Regions from separate parts of the Dietzia sp. KRD202 genome, predicted to be linked through region 1. Evidence: riboswitches for the same ligand, from Rfam matches in the RefSeq annotation. Region 1 holds a riboswitch; the other holds the start of a gene.

Region 1 (3,260 bases):
GCCTCGGGCAGGTCCGCGGTCCAGCGCAGGTAGTCGTCGGTGGAGATCCGGACGTGGCTGTCGGTGAGCTGGGCGCTGGTGAGCCACTCCTCGTCCTGCCCGCCCGCGGCGATGAGCGCGTGGATGAGGGCGTCGCCGGCGGCGGTGTCGTCGGGGAAACCGCCCTCCGCGACGGTGCCATCCGCCCCCGGCTCGGTGAGGTCGAGGCCCGGTCGATCGAGAAAGCGCGCGATGGGGCCGTCGTCCGGGCCCAGGTCGTAACCCTCGTCGCGCATCCGGCGCAGCAGGCGGATGGTCGAGACCGGGGTGTCCAGACCGACGGCGTTGCCGATGCGGGAGTGCTTGGTCGGATAGGCCGACAGGACCAGCGCGACCTTGCGGTCGGCGGGCGCCACATGGCGCAGCCGCGCGTGGGCCACGGCGATCCCGGCGACACGCGCGCACCGCTCGGGATCGGCCACGTAGCGGGGCAGTCCGTCGGCGTCGATCTCCTTGAACGAGAACGGCGCAGTGATGATCCGGCCGTCGAACTCGGGGATCGCGATCTGGTTGGCGGAGTCCAGCGGGTTGACGCCGTCGTCGGAGGCCGCCCAGTCCTCGCGGCTCCACGTCAGGCACAGGCCCTGCAATACGGGAATGTCGAGCGCGGCGATGCGCTCGACGTCCCACGTCTCGTCCTCGCCGCCCGCGCTCACCGTGCCGGGAGTGGTGCCGCCGGCGGCGAGAACCGTCACGACCAGCGCATCGAGAGTGCCAAGGGCGTCGAACAACTCGTCGGGGGCCGAGCGCAGGGAGCCGGCGAAGACCGGCACTCCCACCGCGCCAGCGGCGTCGATCGCGTCGGCCAGCGCGTGGGCGAACCCGGAGTTCCCGCTCACCTCGTGGGCGCGGTAGTAGAGCACGCCCACGCGGGGCAGGCCGGGGGCTTCCGTCGTGTCCGGCCGCGGCGGCATACCCCACACCGGCACGTTCTCCGGCGGCTCGAACCCGGCGCCGGTGAGCAACACGGTGTCGGCCAGGAACGCGTGCAGCTGCGCCAGGTTGCCCGGGCCGCCCTCGGCGAGATAGCGGTGTGCCTCGGCCGCGGTGCCGATCGGGACGGTGGACAGCTCCATAAGGTCGGCGTCGGGGGTCTGCTCGCCACCCAGGACCACCACCGGAACGCCCGCGCCGAGCACGGCGGCGAACCCGGCGTCCCACGATCGCCGCGAGCCGAGGATGCGGACCACCACCAGGTCGGCGCCGTCGAGCAGTTCGGGCAGATTCGCCTCGACGTCGAGTCGAGACGGGTTGCCGAGCGTGAACGCCGCGCCGGATTCGCGCGCGGAGAGCAGGTCCGTGTCGGAGGTGGACAACAGGGTGATGCGGGGCACGTCGTGCTGTGCCGAGGCGCCATCAGGGGACGCCAAACGCCGGGTGGGGCGCATGTTCTTCTCCAAACCCTCGTGGAACATGTCGCCGTGGCCGGTCTCCTGGCTTCCGCATCAACGCCGTGCGACCGACCTTCCCGGACCCGTGGATCCAGTGGTCTCCGACCCGTGAGGGACGGACGAGGGCCGCGTGACTCCGCGACTACAGTGGCGAGGGCCGCGCCGGCTTTTCCTCCGGCTTCCCGAACACCACGGCACCGGCGAGCCTATCCGGCGGACCCCGCCAGTGGCCGCCCGGCCGTCGCGCGAGGGTCAGGAGCGACTTACCTGGCTGCCTCGCGTCAGCCGGGGACGGCCGTCCCGGTCAGGGGAAGTCCACCACCGCGAGGTTGAGCGGCAGCTCGTTCATCCGCGGTTCCGGCGAGAGGGTCGCCTCGTCGACGAAAGTGCCGGACAGGAAGTCGTCGGCGTCGGCGATCCGCTCCGGCGGGACCTGCCCCGCGTAGTCGAACCCCTTCAGCTCGTACGGCAGCGAGTCGGCCTCGAGCAGGCTCGGCCCGTCCATGAGCTGGAAGTGCAGGTGCGAGGCGTTGGCGTTGCCGGTGTTCCCGAGCTTGCCCAGCACCTGGCCCTCGGTCACCGTGTCGCCGGGTTTCACCGTGACCGAGCCGGAGATCATGTGTGCGTACATCGCGTACACGCCGTCGCCGAGGTCGAGCACCACGTGGTTGCCGTCCACGTTCTCGACGGTGAGCTTGGAGGCCAGTTCCGGGTTGCTGGCGGGCAGGACGCCCGGCGCGTTGGCGTCCATCCCGTCGAGGACCGAGACGACGGTGGCGTCGGCGACGGCGAGGATCTCGGCGCCGTAGTCCACGTAGCTCTCGTTGTGGTTCCTGTCGCCCGTGAAGAACTCGCCCTCGTCGTTGGTGCGTTTCCAGTCGATCGCAAAGCGCTGACTGTTGTTGAGTTTGCCGTTGACCGACATCACCGAGCTGCGGTGCGGGAAGCCCGGTTCGCAACACCCGTTGAGGGCCACCCAGTTCTCGCCCCGCACGGGCGGCGCGATGACCGGCACGGTCCGGGTGGAGAAGACGACCGGTGTCGTGAGGTAGTCGATGGGCCCGGGTTCGCCGAACGCCGGCGAGGCGGCACCGGTCCCGTAGAGGTGGTGCAGCACCGCGTCCGGGGCCTGGTCGAGCGAGTCGAGGGTGAAGTCGATGAACACGACCCGGCTCTCCTGCGGCGGGATCTGCGCGGTGTCGACGTACCCGGCGGGCAGGTCGCGCAGCCGGTTGCAGTCACCGAAGACGCAGTCCGGGTCCACGAGAGCGGCGGCGGAGAAGCTGGCGATGACCTTGGTGGGGTCGGTGCCGTCCACCACGTCGATCTTGTCCACGCTCGCCGGCACCTTGGTGGCGTTGGTGAGCTGCAGGTCGTAGGCCACGTGGTACTTGCCGTCGGTGCCCTTGAACGGCAGCGGCGGGTTGCCGATGGGAATCATCGTCAGCGCGGTGAACGCGTCCGGGACGGTCACCCCGGCGACGGACCCGGCGGCCGGTGATGCCGTGGTAGTGGCGGCCGCTTCGGCGGCGGCGGGTTCGGTGGCGGCGTCCGACGAGCACCCGGCCGCGACCAGTGCGACTGCGGTGAGGGCGGAGGCGAGAAGGGTGGGTACGCGGCGAGGTATCACGGTGGAGCTCCGTTTCTTCAGTTGTGAAGAAAAAACTTACCCTCTGCCGTCTGGGAAAAGTACACCGGCGACGGGCTGCCACAATGGCCCCCGTGAGCATCAGCGAACCCACCCGCCGGACCCGTGGCGACCTGTGCCCGGGCGTCCTGCGGCCGTGGCCGGCTTCCGACGGCGCCCTGGTCCGTTTGCGCGTGCCGGGC
Region 2 (3,260 bases), on a different contig from region 1:
CTTCCACCTGGCCGGAGCCCTCGGTGCCGGAGGCGTCGGCAGCGTCGGGGCTGTCCTCGGTCTGCTCGGCCTGGCCGGACGGGTGCTCGTGCCCGGCGTCCTCGGCCGAGGCCCGCGCCGGGGCCGACTCGGCGTCCGGGGCGTCTGCCGACGCGGACTCGTCTGCGGACTCCGACTGTTCGGCGTCGTCGGCCGGCGCGGTCTCGTCTCGAGGGTCGGGATCGGGCTCGTCGTCGTCGCCCAGCAGCCGTTCCAACAGGTCCTCGTCGAGGCCCGGCGCATCGAACGGGGCCCGACGGCGGCGGTGGGGCAGCGCCATGCGCGCGGCGACGCGGATGTCCTCGCGGGTGATCCGGGTCCGGCCCTGCCATGCGGCGTGGGCGGCGGCGGTGCGGGCGGTGACGATGTCGGCGCGCATGCCGTCCACGTCGAAGCCTGCACACACCCGGGCGATGGTGGACAGCGCCCAGGGGGTCAGTCTCACCCGGTCGAGTACCCGCCGCGCGGCGGCGATCCGCTCGCGCACTGCGGCCTCGTCGGCGGCGTGGGCGGCGACGAATCCCGCCGGGTCGGCCTCGAACGCGATCCGGCGGCGCACCACCTCGGCGCGCAGTTCCGGGTCCCGGGGCGCGGCCACCTCCACGGTGAGGCCGAAGCGGTCCAGCAGCTGGGGCCGGAGCTCACCCTCTTCGGGGTTCATGGTGCCGATCAGTACGAAGCGCGCGGCGTGCTCGACGGAGATGCCGTCGCGCTCCACGGTCACCCGGCCCATCGCGGCGGCGTCGAGCAGAAGGTCCACCACGTGGTCGTGGAGCAGGTTGACCTCGTCCACGTAGAGCAGTCCGCGGTGTGCGCGGGCGAGTAGGCCCGGTTGGAACACGGTCACGCCATCGGCGAGCGCACTCTCCAGGTGTAGTGATCCGGTGATGCGGTCCTCGGACACCCCGATCGGCAGCTCGACCAGGCGGACCGGCCGCCGCTCGGTGGGCGCGTCGTGGGGGATACGCCCGTCCGGGGTCTCGGAACCGCGGTCGTCAGGTGCGGAGGAGAAGCGGTCGCCGGTGACGACCTCGACCTCCGGCAGGATCCCGGTGAGGGCGCGGACCATCGTGGACTTGGCCGTGCCCTTCTCGCCGCGGATCAGCACGCCGCCGACCGCCGGGGACACCGCGGTCAGGGTCAGGGCCAGCGCCATGTCGTCGGAACCGACGACAGCGCTGAAGGGGTAGTGCAGTGGCATGGGGGCTCCCGCTCTCGTCTGCCAGGCTGGTCAGCGCGAGGCCGGTCTCCGGACTTCCCGGCTCATCTCGGATGTGCGCGCGGGGCGCGATCGCCTGAGAGGCCGGGTTACCGTAGCGGGCCCTGTGCCGGATTCTCACCGGCTTCCCTGATTCTCCCCTCCGCCCGCTCTCGCGGTCGTGGGGCACCTCGTGCTGTGGGGTCTGTTCGGTTGTGTGGTGCCGAGGCTAGCCCAACGGCCTGTCCCGGGGCGCCTCAGGTGTCGCGGTAGGGTTCCGCGTCATGAATGCACGGGTGGTGGTCGTCGGCATCGGCGGCGACGGGTGGGCGGGGCTCGACGAGGCCCGCCGTCGCGCCATCATGGGCGCCGATGTGGTGCTCGGCGGCGAGCGTCATCTGGCGATGATTCCGGGCGAGGTGACGGCCGAACGCGTGCCGTGGCCGCGGCCGCTGCGGGACGGGTTGCCGGAGCTGCTCCAGCGGTGGGTCGGGCGGTCGATCGTGGCCCTGGCCTCGGGCGATCCGCTGGTCGCCGGGATCGGCACCACCCTGATCGAGCTGCTCGGCGCGGACGCGGTGGAGGTGCTCCCGGCGGTGTCCTCGGTCGCGCTGGCCCGCGCCAGGATGCGGTGGCCGGCCGAGTCCGTGGCGGTGCTGCGCGACCACCGCGCGCTGCCCCGTGAGCTGGCGCCGGGGCGGCGGGTGCTGGTGCTCTCGGCCGACCGGCACACGCCGGGAGAGGTCGCCGCGGTACTCGTTGGCGCCGGCTTCGGGGGGAGCGCGATGACCGTTCTGTCCGATCTCGGGGGCCCGGCCGAGGCCCGGTTTTCCCGCGCGGCGCGCGACTGGGCTGTCGATCACGAGGCCCCCGCCCTGCACGTCCTGGCGGTTGAGTGCGTGGCCGACGCGTCCGCCCGACCGCTCGGACTGGTGCCGGGCCTGCCCGACGACGCCTTCGAGAACGACGGCCAGCTCACCCGCCGCGACCTGCGGGCTTCCGCCCTGTCGCGGCTCGCACCGATGGCCGGTGATTTGCTGTGGGACGTGGGCGCCGGCGCCGGGTCGGTGGGCATCGAGTGGATGCGCGCCCACCCGTCATGTCGGGCGATCGCGGTGGAGGCCGATCCCGAGCGGGCGGCGCGTGTCGCGCGCAACGCCGTGCGGCTGGGGGTGCCGTCGTTGGAGGTCGTCCACGGACGGGCGCCCCAGGCTCTGGACGGTCTGCCGCGGCCGGACGCGGTGTTCATCGGTGGAGGCGGCACTGCTCCTGGCCTGCTGAGACAGTGCTGGGACGCACTTCGTCCCGGCGGACGGCTGGTCGCGCATGCGGTGACTCTGGAGACCGAGCGCGTGGTGGTCGACGCCCGCGCCGAGTTCGGCGGGGAGCTGACCAGGATCCAGGTCGAGCACGCGGACTCGATCGGCCGGTTCGCCGGCTGGGCCCCCGCCCGTGCGGTGGTGCAGTGGGCGGCCGTGAAGCCATTCGTCGCTGCGGCTGATACTTCGGAAACAGGGGAGAGCTCGTGACCGTTCACTTCGTAGGAGCCGGCCCCGGCGCCGCTGATCTGCTGACGCTGCGCGCGGCTGCGTCCCTGCGCGAGGCCGACGTCTGCCTGTACGCGGGGACGTACCTCGACGACGGTGTGCTCGACCACTGCCGACCCGAGGCCCGGCTGGTGGACACCCAGCATCTGGACCTCGACGGGATCATCGGCGAGATCGTCGCCGCTCACGCCGATGGGCTCGAGGTGGTTCGGCTGTGTTCGGGTGACCCGTCGCTGTACTCGGCTCTCGCCGAGCAAACTCGCCGGCTCGACTCGGCTGGCGTGCCGTGGGACGTCGTTCCTGGTGTTCCGGCCTATGCGGCGGCCGCCGCCGAGCTGGGGGTGGAGCTCACGGTTCCCGAGGTGGTGCAGTCGGTGGTGCTCACCCGCGTTCAGGCTCGGTCGACGGCGATGCCGTCGACGGAGTCACTGGAGAACTTCGCCGCCACCGGCGCCACGCTGGTGCTGCACCTGGCG

What was found. Region 1 has a riboswitch for cobalamin ahead of cobN (cobaltochelatase subunit CobN). Riboswitches for the same ligand answer to the same signal wherever they lie in the genome.
Region 2: it holds a riboswitch for cobalamin, as region 1 does, so the genes downstream of both, J1M64_RS09680 (VWA domain-containing protein) here and cobN (cobaltochelatase subunit CobN) in region 1, are expected to answer to the same signal.

What each region holds. Positions count from the first base shown of each region.
Region 1 covers NZ_JABFAN010000010.1:20,544-23,803, reverse strand. The annotation lists gene cobN (cobaltochelatase subunit CobN) at 1-1,427, opposite strand, end outside; cobalamin riboswitch at 1,445-1,639, opposite strand; gene J1M64_RS06480 (M23 family metallopeptidase) at 1,735-3,060, opposite strand; gene J1M64_RS06475 (nitrite reductase) at 3,153-3,260, shown strand, end outside.
Region 2 covers NZ_JABFAN010000014.1:636-3,895, reverse strand. The annotation lists gene J1M64_RS09680 (VWA domain-containing protein) at 1-1,240, opposite strand, end outside; cobalamin riboswitch at 1,262-1,446, opposite strand; gene cbiE (precorrin-6y C5,15-methyltransferase (decarboxylating) subunit CbiE) at 1,522-2,766, shown strand; gene J1M64_RS09670 (cobalt-precorrin-4/precorrin-4 C(11)-methyltransferase) at 2,763-3,260, shown strand, end outside.